DNA from 3 places in the Klebsiella sp. WOUb02 genome. Region 1 is predicted to be linked to each of the others. Evidence: predicted binding sites of a transcription regulator. Region 1 holds the regulator's gene; each other region holds the start of a gene.

Region 1 (3,276 bases):
GCGTCAGTCCGGCAATCACCAGGCCGGCAAGGGTCCCTGCCGCCCGGTGGACGATGCGGACCCGCGTCGCGCCGTAGCCGTTCTGGGTAACGAAGAGCACCGTCATCAGGATCCAGTAGGGTTTGGGAAGATTTAGCGCGCTACCCATCAGGCTTGCGGCGGTGAGCATCACGCAGATGCGGGCGGCGCTGCGCAAAGCCGGCGATTTATAAGAGAGATAGCTTTTTAGCGCAGGCAGCAGCGGCAGGCGCCGCTCCTTATCGGCCATTAGGTTACGCGCGTACAGCGGCCGCTGGGTGCGTAGCACCCGGGCAAGGCGGCCGAAGTGCCATGCGCAGAACTGCCCGACTGGGTTGTCGGGGTGCTGCGAGGCAATCTTCTCCAGCGCGCCGATCTGCTTATCCATGTTAAAGCGCTGCGGATAGCGGTGGTACAGGATGTCGTCCGCCAGTACCCTCAGCCGCGCCGCGACGGTTTGCGCATTCCAGCGGATTACCGCTTCAGCGTGGCTGCGTTCGACCAGCTTCTGCACCTCTTCCGGCTGATGCAGGCTGACGGAAATGTGCTCCTGGAGATCGAGGGCAATCTGAAACGCCCGCAGCAGGCGCTTATGATCGTTACGCTGATTGGCCGCCAGCATATGCATCTGCTGGTAGCACAGGGTGATCAGATCGACGACCTTTTGCTGGCGGGTCAGCAGAGGAGGCAGCGAGGTTGCCGGGTCGATATGCTGGGTCAGCAGGCTGTATTTGGCTTCACAGTAGTTGGCCAGCTCCCGGTAGAGCAGGCTGAGCGATTCGCGCAGCGGCTGCTCGCGCCATAGCCAAAACCAGAACCAGTTGAATAGCCCGTACCACAGCGTGCCGAGCGCGTAGATCAGCAGCGGCTCCCAGACCGGCATATTGCCGGCGAGGCTCAGGGTAAAGATGGCGGCAATCAGCGAGGCGGGCAGCAGCCTCGCGTGCAGCGAGCTGATTTCCGCCGTGACGCCAAGGAGCAGGGTCAGGCCGCTGAGAATTAAAGGGAGCGGGATATCATGCTGGAGAAGGAGCTGAACGATCAGGCTGCAGCCGGCAAAAAGCGAGCCGCCAATAATCAGGCGTTTAAAGAAACGTTTATGCGGCGTATCAAGACCGGCGACGTTGCAGCATGCGGGAACCAGCGAGAACAGCAGGCCCTGCTGCAGATGACCGAGAAGGAGGCCAATTGCGACCGGCAGACACAGCACCAGCGTTTGCCGCAGTGCGTAGTTGACTTCCGGGTGGTAAATCAGCCTGCGCCACATAGAGGGAAAACAGAAACGGCGTATTGCGGGAGCAATACGCCGTTTTATCAGCTTAACGCGTGCCGTAGACGACGATAGTTTTACCGTGGGCGGAGATCAGATTTTGATCTTCCAGCATCTTCAGAATACGGCCAACGGTTTCACGCGAGCAGCCGACGATCTGACCGATTTCCTGACGGGTAATTTTGATTTGCATACCGTCCGGGTGAGTCATGGCGTCAGGCTGTTTTGCCAGGTTCAGCAACGTCTGGGCGATACGGCCGGTGACGTCAAGGAAGGCAAGGTTACCGACTTTCTCAGAGGTAACCTGCAGACGGCGGGCCATCTGCGATGAGAGACGCATCAGGATGTCCGGGTTAACCTGGATCAGCTGACGGAATTTTTTATAGGAGATTTCGGCCACTTCACATGCGGTTTTCGCACGTACCCAGGCGCTACGCTCCTGGCCTTCTTCAAACAAGCCTAATTCACCGATGAAATCGCCCTGGTTGAGGTAAGAGAGAATCATCTCTTTACCTTCTTCATCCTTGATGAGCACAGCCACAGAGCCTTTGACGATGTAGTACAACGTTTCTGCTTTTTCACCCTGGTGGATCAGCGTGCTTTTAGATGGGTACTTATGAATGTGGCAATGAGACAAGAACCATTCGAGGGTAGGGTCTGTTTGCGGTTTGCCAAGCACCATGCGCGGTTATCCTCTGTTATAAGCTATCTCCGGGTGCCGACACTACACGGCATCCGGGCATGCAATCGTATTGTTTCCCTATGCCTGGGAAGCTGGCTGGTGATTTTTCTGCAGCCTGTAATGTGAATTCCTCTGCATACATGCAGTACATCAATGTAATACTGTAGCATCCTGACTGTTTTAGCATAGCTTTTGCCGCATGTCTCCTGGTGTCTCGCTTCAGCATGATGCAGGTCGCCTTCCGTTGCCAGATTTGTTATGTGCGCGTAATCTGTCAGGAAAATTGCAACCTTGGAGTTAAGTTTTATGCAAGCTCGTGTGAAATGGGTCGAAGGGTTAACCTTCATTGGTGAGTCGGCTTCCGGCCACCAGATTTTGATGGACGGCAACTCCGGGGATAAAGCGCCGAGCCCGATGGAAATGGTGCTGATGGCCGCCGGCGGCTGCAGCGCCATCGACGTGGTCTCAATTTTGCAGAAAGGACGCCATGATGTGACCAACTGTGAGGTGAAGCTGACCTCTGAGCGTCGGGAAGAGGCGCCGCGCCTGTTTACCCACATCAACCTGCATTTTATCGTCACCGGCCGCGAGCTGAAGGATGCGGCCGTTTCGCGGGCGGTGGACCTGTCGGCGGAAAAATACTGCTCGGTGGCGCTGATGCTGCAAAAAGCGGTAAATATCACGCATTCGTACGAGGTTATTGCGGGCTAAGCCGAATGACCAGCCCGTCGCCCCGGTTTGCGTCGCCGCCGGGGTTGCTAACGGCTTAACCGATCTTTTTCCCCGCCATCAGCCGTTCAACCAGCGGCGCCATGATCAGCTCCATCGCCAGCCCCATTTTGCCGCCCGGCACCACCAGCGTGTTGATATGCGAGATAAACGACCCTTGCAGCATCGCCAGCAGCCACGGGAAGTCGATATCCTGCAGATTGCGGAAGTGGATCACCACAAAGCTTTCATCCAGCGAGGGAATGCCTTTGGCGGCGAAGGGGTTCGACGTATCAACGGTGGGGACCCGCTGGAAGTTGATATGGGTGCGCGAGAACTGCGGGGTGATGAAGTTAATATAATCCTCCATCGAACGGACGACCGAATCCATCACCGCCTCGCGGGAATGCCCGCGTTCGCTGGTGTCGCGGATCAGCTTCTGAATCCACTCCAGGTTGACGATAGGCACGACGCCCACCAGCAGATCGACGTTGTGCGCCACGTTGTGCTGCGGAGTGACAACGCCGCCGTGCAGCCCTTCGTAAAACAGGACGTCGGTCGGCTCCGGCAGCGGCTGCCAGGGCGTGAAGGTGCCCGG
Region 2 (3,276 bases), 2.0 Mb from region 1:
GAAGTCGATGCCGTACAGCGCAACGCGACGGTAGTCACCGATGATGCGGCCACGGCCGTAGGCGTCCGGCAGACCGGTCAGTACGCCGGATTTACGGCAGTTCAGGATGTCTTTGGTGTAAACGTCAAAAACGCCCTGGTTGTGAGTTTTACGGTACTCGGTGAAGATTTTTTTCAGCATCGGGTCCAGCTCGCGATCGTACGCTTTGCAAGAACCTTCAACCATTTTAATGCCGCCGAACGGGATAATCGCACGTTTCAGCGGAGCTTCAGTCTGCAGACCAACGATTTTCTCGAGCGCTTTCTCGATGTAGCCTGCGTCGTGAGAAGTGATGGTGGATGCAAGGGAAGTGTCAAAATCAACAGGCGCGTGAGTGCGGTTTTCCTGTTTAACGCCTTCCATTACGTTGTCCCACAGCTTGGTGGTCGCGTCAGTTGCGCCAGCCAGGAAGGACTCATCACCTTCGTACGGGGTGTAGTTTTTCTGGATAAAGTCACGGACGTTGACTTCGTTCTGCCAGTCACCTTTCGCAAAACCTTCCCAGGCTGTGGCTAACTTTTCATTAAGCTCGGACATGTAACACCTACCTTCTTAAGTGGATTTTTTATTTACTGCCTGAAACAACCCTTAGTGATGGTCGTCGCCACGCAGGTAAATGACCCAGTATGTCAGCCCAACCAGCAGACCACCGCCAATAATGTTCCCGATAGTTACCGGAATCAGGTTATCAGTGATGAAGTTCATGATGGTCAGGTGAGAGAAACTTTCCGGAGTTGAACCAACGGCGGTCCAGAATTCCGGGCTTGCAAAGTCGCGGATTACGATACCCATCGGGATCATAAACATGTTAGCGATACTGTGCTCGAAGCCGCTGGCGACAAACATGGCTACGGGGAGAACCATAATCATTGCTTTGTCCATCAGGCTGCGGCCGGAGTAGCTCATCCACACCGCGAGGCAGACCATCAGGTTCGCCAGGATACCCAGGCTGACGGCTTCAATAAAAGTATGATGCATTTTGTGGTCAGCGGTTTGCAGGACGTTGAGTCCCCAGCCGCCGTTGGCGGTCATATATTCACCCGACAGCCACATCAGTAAGACGAACAGCAGTGCGCCTATCAGGTTACCAACATAGACGTTGAGCCAGTTTCGCGCCAGTTGACCCCAGGTAATTCGTCCGCTGGCTTTCGCCACGACGATAAGCACGGTGGAGGTAAACAGGTCAGCACCGCAGATGACGCACAGAATCAAGCCCAATGAAAAGCAGATCCCGCCGATAAACTTGGCAATACCGAAAGGCATCGCGGCAGTACCGGTCGTCGCGGTGATGTAGAAGACAAAAGCAATGGAGATAAAGACGCCAGCGGTAATCGCCAGATAAAAGGTCTTCATCGGGTGCTTTGTCGCTTTATAGACACCCGCTTCTTCGGCGACTTTCGCCATCGCTGCGGGGAGTAAAAGATCAAAAGGGTTGTCAGCTTTCACACTAACTCTCTCTTTATATAAGTCGGCGGTGAGATACTAACAAAGCATTATAGAAGGGAAATTGATGTAGATCATATCCCACCGGAACTATAAGCCCGTTTAACGTATGGTTTTTGGGGTAATTGGTTGTAACTGTATGTTTTTTAATTAAAAAATAAATTTTAATATTTACAAATTATGTTGATTTTTTTCATTTTGGGGCCAGAGTAACGGTTAATTAAAATGGGGTATTTTTATTAAAATTAACATCTCCAAAGTGCTGTGCGATCAAATTTCACCGTAAATTAACTTTGCAACTACAAGTTATTGGCCCCGTGAATTAAATATAAAAAAACGGAGCCGTAAACGACTCCGTGATGGGACACTTCCGACGGCGCTGAGGGCTATTTCGCCCAGTAGGCCGCTTTAGCGCGCTGCAGCTTCTCATAGGCTGCCAGTAAGGACTGATGGGCCGGGAACGCGCGCAGATCGCTATCGACGGCCTGCAGGCCGTAGAACGGCGCTTCGCCGCTTAGCGCAGCGCTGGCGGCTTCCACCGCGTCTGCGCCGTACATGCGGACAAAGGCGTTCAGATACTGCAGCGGCTGACGTTCTTCTTCCTGGCTTAGCAGCAGCAGCGTTTGCAGGCAGCGGTAGTAGTTCGCGCGCTCGGCGCTGAAGATTGACGCATTGAACTCAATGGTCCACTCCGTCCAGATCAGCGCCTGCTCCAGATCGCCGCCGGCCAGCGCCAGCATCGCTTTCAGTTCGCCAATGCGCAGCGTATACCAGCCGTTGTCTTTGCCCGTTGCCAGGCCCAGCAGCTCGCGAACGCGGGTAAAGTCGTCGTTACCTTCATCGTCCAGCTGCTCAATCAGCGCCAGATAGTCCTCTTTCTCCCATTCGCTGCCCGGCAGAGAGAGGAGCGTTTCGCGCAGATGGCTGCCCATGCTGTTGTTCGCCAGCCACAGGTCTTCTGCCGGATAGATATCCGACATCCCCGGGACGATAATCCGGCAGGCATAGACGCTCAGGTGCTCGTAATCGGCGATGTAGACCTCTTTATCTTCTTGTTTAAAGATGGCCATCAGGGTGGCGAACTCCTCTTCCGTGGTACCGGAGAAGTTCCAGTCAACGAACGGATAGTCGGCATCCTGTTTGAACATATCCCAGGAGATCAGGCCGCTGGAATCGATAAAGTGGGTTTCAAGGTTGGCGTGTTCGGCCACTTCTTCGTCATCGAAGGTGGGCGGCGTGAAGACGTCGAGATCCTTCAGGCTGCGGCCCTGCAGCAGTTCGGTGACGGTGCGCTCCAGCGCGACGCCGAAGTCAGGATGCGCGCCGAAGGAGGCGAAGCAGGTGCCGTTTTCCGGGTTAAAAAGCACTACGCAGATCACCGGATACTTGCCGCCCAGCGAGCCGTCGTAGGCAAAAATCGGGAAACCTTCCGCTTCCAGCTTATTAATCGACTCCACCACGCCCGGATAGCGGGCCATCACCTCGGCAGGGATTTCCGGCAGGCTGATGCTTTCCGCAATGATGCGGTTCTTGATATGACGCTCAAAGACTTCCGACAGCCCCTGAACGCGCGCTTCGTTGGCGGTGTTGCCCGCGGACATCCCGTTAGAGACGTACAGGTTGCCAACGATATTCATCGGAATATAGACCGTTTCGCCGTCGGACTGGCGGGTGAACGGCAGGCCACAAACGCCGCGATCGTCATTACCGGACTGCAGATCGACCAGCATGCTGGCGGTCAGCTGATCGTCAGGATCGTAGAAGGCGCGCAGGCGCGGATCGAGCAGCCCCTGC
Region 3 (3,276 bases), 1.0 Mb from region 1:
CCGGACTGGCTGACCATTGAGGAGCATCCGCACCTGCTGAAAGGGCTGGCGTCAACGCCGTTCGACAGCGAAGGCGTGCGTACGGAGCGGCGCGACATCGTTAAGGACGGTATTCTGACGCAGTGGCTGCTGACCAACTACTCGGCGCGCAAGCTGGGCATGAAGAGCACCGGCCACGCGGGCGGCATTCACAACTGGCGAATCAACGGCCGCGGCCTGAGTTTTGCAAAGTTGCTTAAAGAGATGGGCACCGGGCTTGTCGTCACCGAACTGATGGGGCAGGGTGTCAGTGGCGTTACCGGCGATTACTCGCGCGGCGCATCCGGATTCTGGGTTGAGAATGGCGAAATTCAGTATCCGGTAAGCGAAATCACCATCGCCGGAAATCTGCAAGATATGTGGCGTAATATCGTGACCGTCGCCGACGATATCGAAATGCGCAGCAACATCCAGTGTGGTTCCGTGCTGCTGCCAGAGATGAAAATCGCCGGGCAATAATGGCGTGTTATACCGGATTGTTCAGGCTACGGCCTGAGGAATAACGGGTATGTAAGGGCGCCCAGGTGGCGCCTTTTCCTTGTGCTTAAATAATAAAAAAGGAAGTGAGCAATGCGTAAAAAACTGTTAGCAGTGCTGGCTGTTTCAGCCCTGGCGATGGGTTCCGCATCGGCGTTTGCCGCCGATCTGGGTGAGGATATGGACACCCTTGCGCAAAATCTGCAGGTGGTGCAGAAGACCTCTGATGCCGGTGAGCAAAAAGCGGCGCTGACGAAGATGCGCGACGCCGCCGTCGATGCGCAGAAAGAGACCCCGCCGAAGCTGGAAGGCAAAGCCGCGGACAGCGCGGAGATGAAGGACTACCGCCACGGCCTCGATATTCTGATTGGCCAGATTGACGGCGCCCTGAAGCTGGCCAATGAAGGCAAGGTCAAAGAGGCGCAGGCCGCCGCGGAAGAGTTCAAAACTACCCGTAATACCTACCACCAGAAGTACCGTTAAGTTCTTTTCCAGGAGGTATCAGCCGGTACCTCCTGCACTTCGTCTGCGCTAAAACCCAATCCCTGTCACATTTCGCCGCTCTCTTCAGCCGCCGGTTCGGCCGCTTCCGCTCGCCGGTTCAGCGGCTATCTTGTGACCCTCATCACGCTGTTTTGCCGAAAATGGCAAATTTACGCCAATTCTGTGCAATGGATCGCATCTTCCGGCGGCCTTTCCACTTCGAAGTGGAAAACAACTCGCTACAAACTCCTCTCCCCCGGCGTTAGTTTTATCCCCAGAGACATCAACGGGGTAAGACAAATGAATAACGGAGCGGTAACACACGACGTAGGGGAGCAGGCAACGCAAACCGAGCAGCTGGCCGAGAAGATGCTGCAGCAGGTTTATACCCTGCTAGGTCGCCGTAACATCATCCCCAACGCCGTTCAGGAGCAGATGCTGACCTCCCACGTGCGGGCTATGGCCCACCGGTCAATTAGCGGCGAGCCGCTGCCGGAAGTGGATGCCAGCCTGTTTGAAGAAATTTCAGAAGATTCAATGACGCTGGCCCGCGAAGTGGTCGCGCAATTCGGCAACCTGCCAGAGGAAGAGTCCTGGCTGCTGTCCGTCCACTTCGAAGTCGCAAAAGAAAACCTGTAAGGAGCTAAAAAATGGAACAAATCACCTTAGTCATCGGCGATCGCCTGGGTAAAGGACAGAAAGTTGCCGCTGGCGCGGAAAAAGCCGGAGCTCGTGCAGTCGTGGTTCCGGGCGTTGCCGCTGATATGAAGCTGGGCGACGTGATGAAAGCAGAAAACGCCACCTTCGGCATCTCCTTCTGCGGCAGCGGCGGCGCAGGCGCCATCACCGCGCAAAACAAGCACGGCTACAAAGCGAAATACGGCATGCGTTCCGTTGATGAAGGCGTCACCGCCATCAACGAAGGCTACAACGTTCTGGGCTTCGGTTTTATGGATAAAGAAGAGCTGGGCGAGCGCCTGGTCGAAGCCTGGAAAAAGAAATACGGCGTCTGAGCATGAAAGAGCAATTCACCACCACGGTGAGCGTTACGGGCAAAGGCGAGAGCAAAACTCGGGCGTTCGCCGATGCCCTCAACCACGTGCAGGCGGCGGTGATGAAAACCTCGCCGCACATTTTACTGCGTATTGAGCCACAGGATGTGGAGGTTGTTCATGCGCGTGAAGCGGTGCGCAAAGAAGCGTTTTTATTCTTCTTTTTGCGCCGTGAACGACGGACCTACAGCGTGGAGCTGAACGTCACCGTCAACGTGACCGCCATTAATCTCGATAAAGTGGATTTCGTCACGCAAACCTGATTCTCACCATAGGGTTAAACTATGTTCCTGATAATTTTAATAAAATCGCTCATTATCGGCGGCCTGGTCGGCGTCGGCGTGGGCGCCGGAGCGGCACGTATGTTTCATGCGCCCACCACGCAAGGGATGGGCGCATTTCGTACGTTGGGCGAGCTGAACTCCTGCGAAGGCGATCCGGCTTCCCACTTCTCCTTTGGCCTCGGCTTCTTCTTTAACGCCTGGGCTTCTTCCGTCGCAGCGGGCTCCTTCACCCAGGACGTCGATCACCGCATCATTCCTAACTGGGGCGCCGCCGCGCTGATGCTGAAAAACCGCAACGTCGGCGAGACGCTGCACGATCCGAAGAAGATGGCGATTGCCTGCGGCGTTATCGGCATGTTCGTGGTCTCCTTCCTTAACCTGACCGCCTCTTCCGTGCCGGAAGCGCTGCAGGTCACCGCCGTTAAGGTGCTGGTCCCGGCGGCTAACCTGCTGGTTAATACGGTTATGCCGGTGATCTTCTGGCTGGCGGCCATCGATGCCGGGAAGAAATCGGGCTTCTGGGCCACCATTTTCGGCGGCGCGGCGCAGCTGATTATGGGTAACGCCGTTCCGGGTCTGGTGCTGGGCATCCTGATCGGTAAGGGCGTTGAAGAGAGCGGCTGGCACCGCGTCACTAAAGTGATGATGTCCGCTATTGTCGCACTGTTCGTGCTGAGCGCCTTCTTCCGCGGCTTCGATATTAAGACCCTGCAATCCTTCCATCTGGGCGTACCGAACTGGCTGGATCTGATTCACAATTCGCTCAGCGGCAAATAACAGGAGCCTCTAAATGGAACAGAATAAAGGTTTTTGGTATGCCGACTGGTCGTTCCCGATCTTTGTTGGCCTGCTCTCCTCCGGCGTCTTCGCCGGGACACATATGTACTATCTCTACGGCATCGGCGCGTTTAACGAAGTGGCCTTCGTGGCGATGCTGAAAG

Evidence for each region. Region 1 encodes CRP, which controls carbon source genes, mostly activating them, when cyclic AMP is high. Its sites were predicted from a motif close to ATGTGANNNNNNTCACAT; they were not measured.
Region 2: the regulator CRP is predicted to act here: its motif matches at 1,545-1,562, upstream of focA (formate transporter FocA).
Region 3: the regulator CRP is predicted to act here: its motif matches at 1,130-1,147, upstream of ABOC21_RS22435 (glycine dehydrogenase).

Annotation. Positions count from the first base shown of each region.
Region 1 covers NZ_CP170110.1:4,194,726-4,198,001, forward strand. The annotation lists gene ABOC21_RS27355 (YccS/YhfK family putative transporter) at 1-1,285, opposite strand, end outside; gene crp (cAMP-activated global transcriptional regulator CRP) at 1,338-1,970, opposite strand; gene ABOC21_RS27365 (OsmC family protein) at 2,277-2,681, shown strand; gene ABOC21_RS27370 (phosphoribulokinase) at 2,737-3,276, opposite strand, start outside.
Region 2 covers NZ_CP170110.1:1,918,517-1,921,792, reverse strand. The annotation lists gene pflB (formate C-acetyltransferase) at 1-576, opposite strand, end outside; gene focA (formate transporter FocA) at 628-1,485, opposite strand; gene ycaO (30S ribosomal protein S12 methylthiotransferase accessory factor YcaO) at 1,869-3,276, opposite strand, start outside.
Region 3 covers NZ_CP170110.1:3,197,064-3,200,339, reverse strand. The annotation lists partial or broken gene pmbA (metalloprotease PmbA) at 1-498, shown strand, start outside; gene cybC (cytochrome b562) at 610-999, shown strand; gene ABOC21_RS22435 (glycine dehydrogenase) at 1,300-1,638, shown strand; gene ABOC21_RS22430 (SFCGS family glycine-rich protein) at 1,650-2,012, shown strand; gene ABOC21_RS22425 (DUF4312 family protein) at 2,015-2,314, shown strand; gene ABOC21_RS22420 (DUF4311 domain-containing protein) at 2,336-3,112, shown strand; gene ABOC21_RS22415 (DUF4310 family protein) at 3,126-3,276, shown strand, end outside.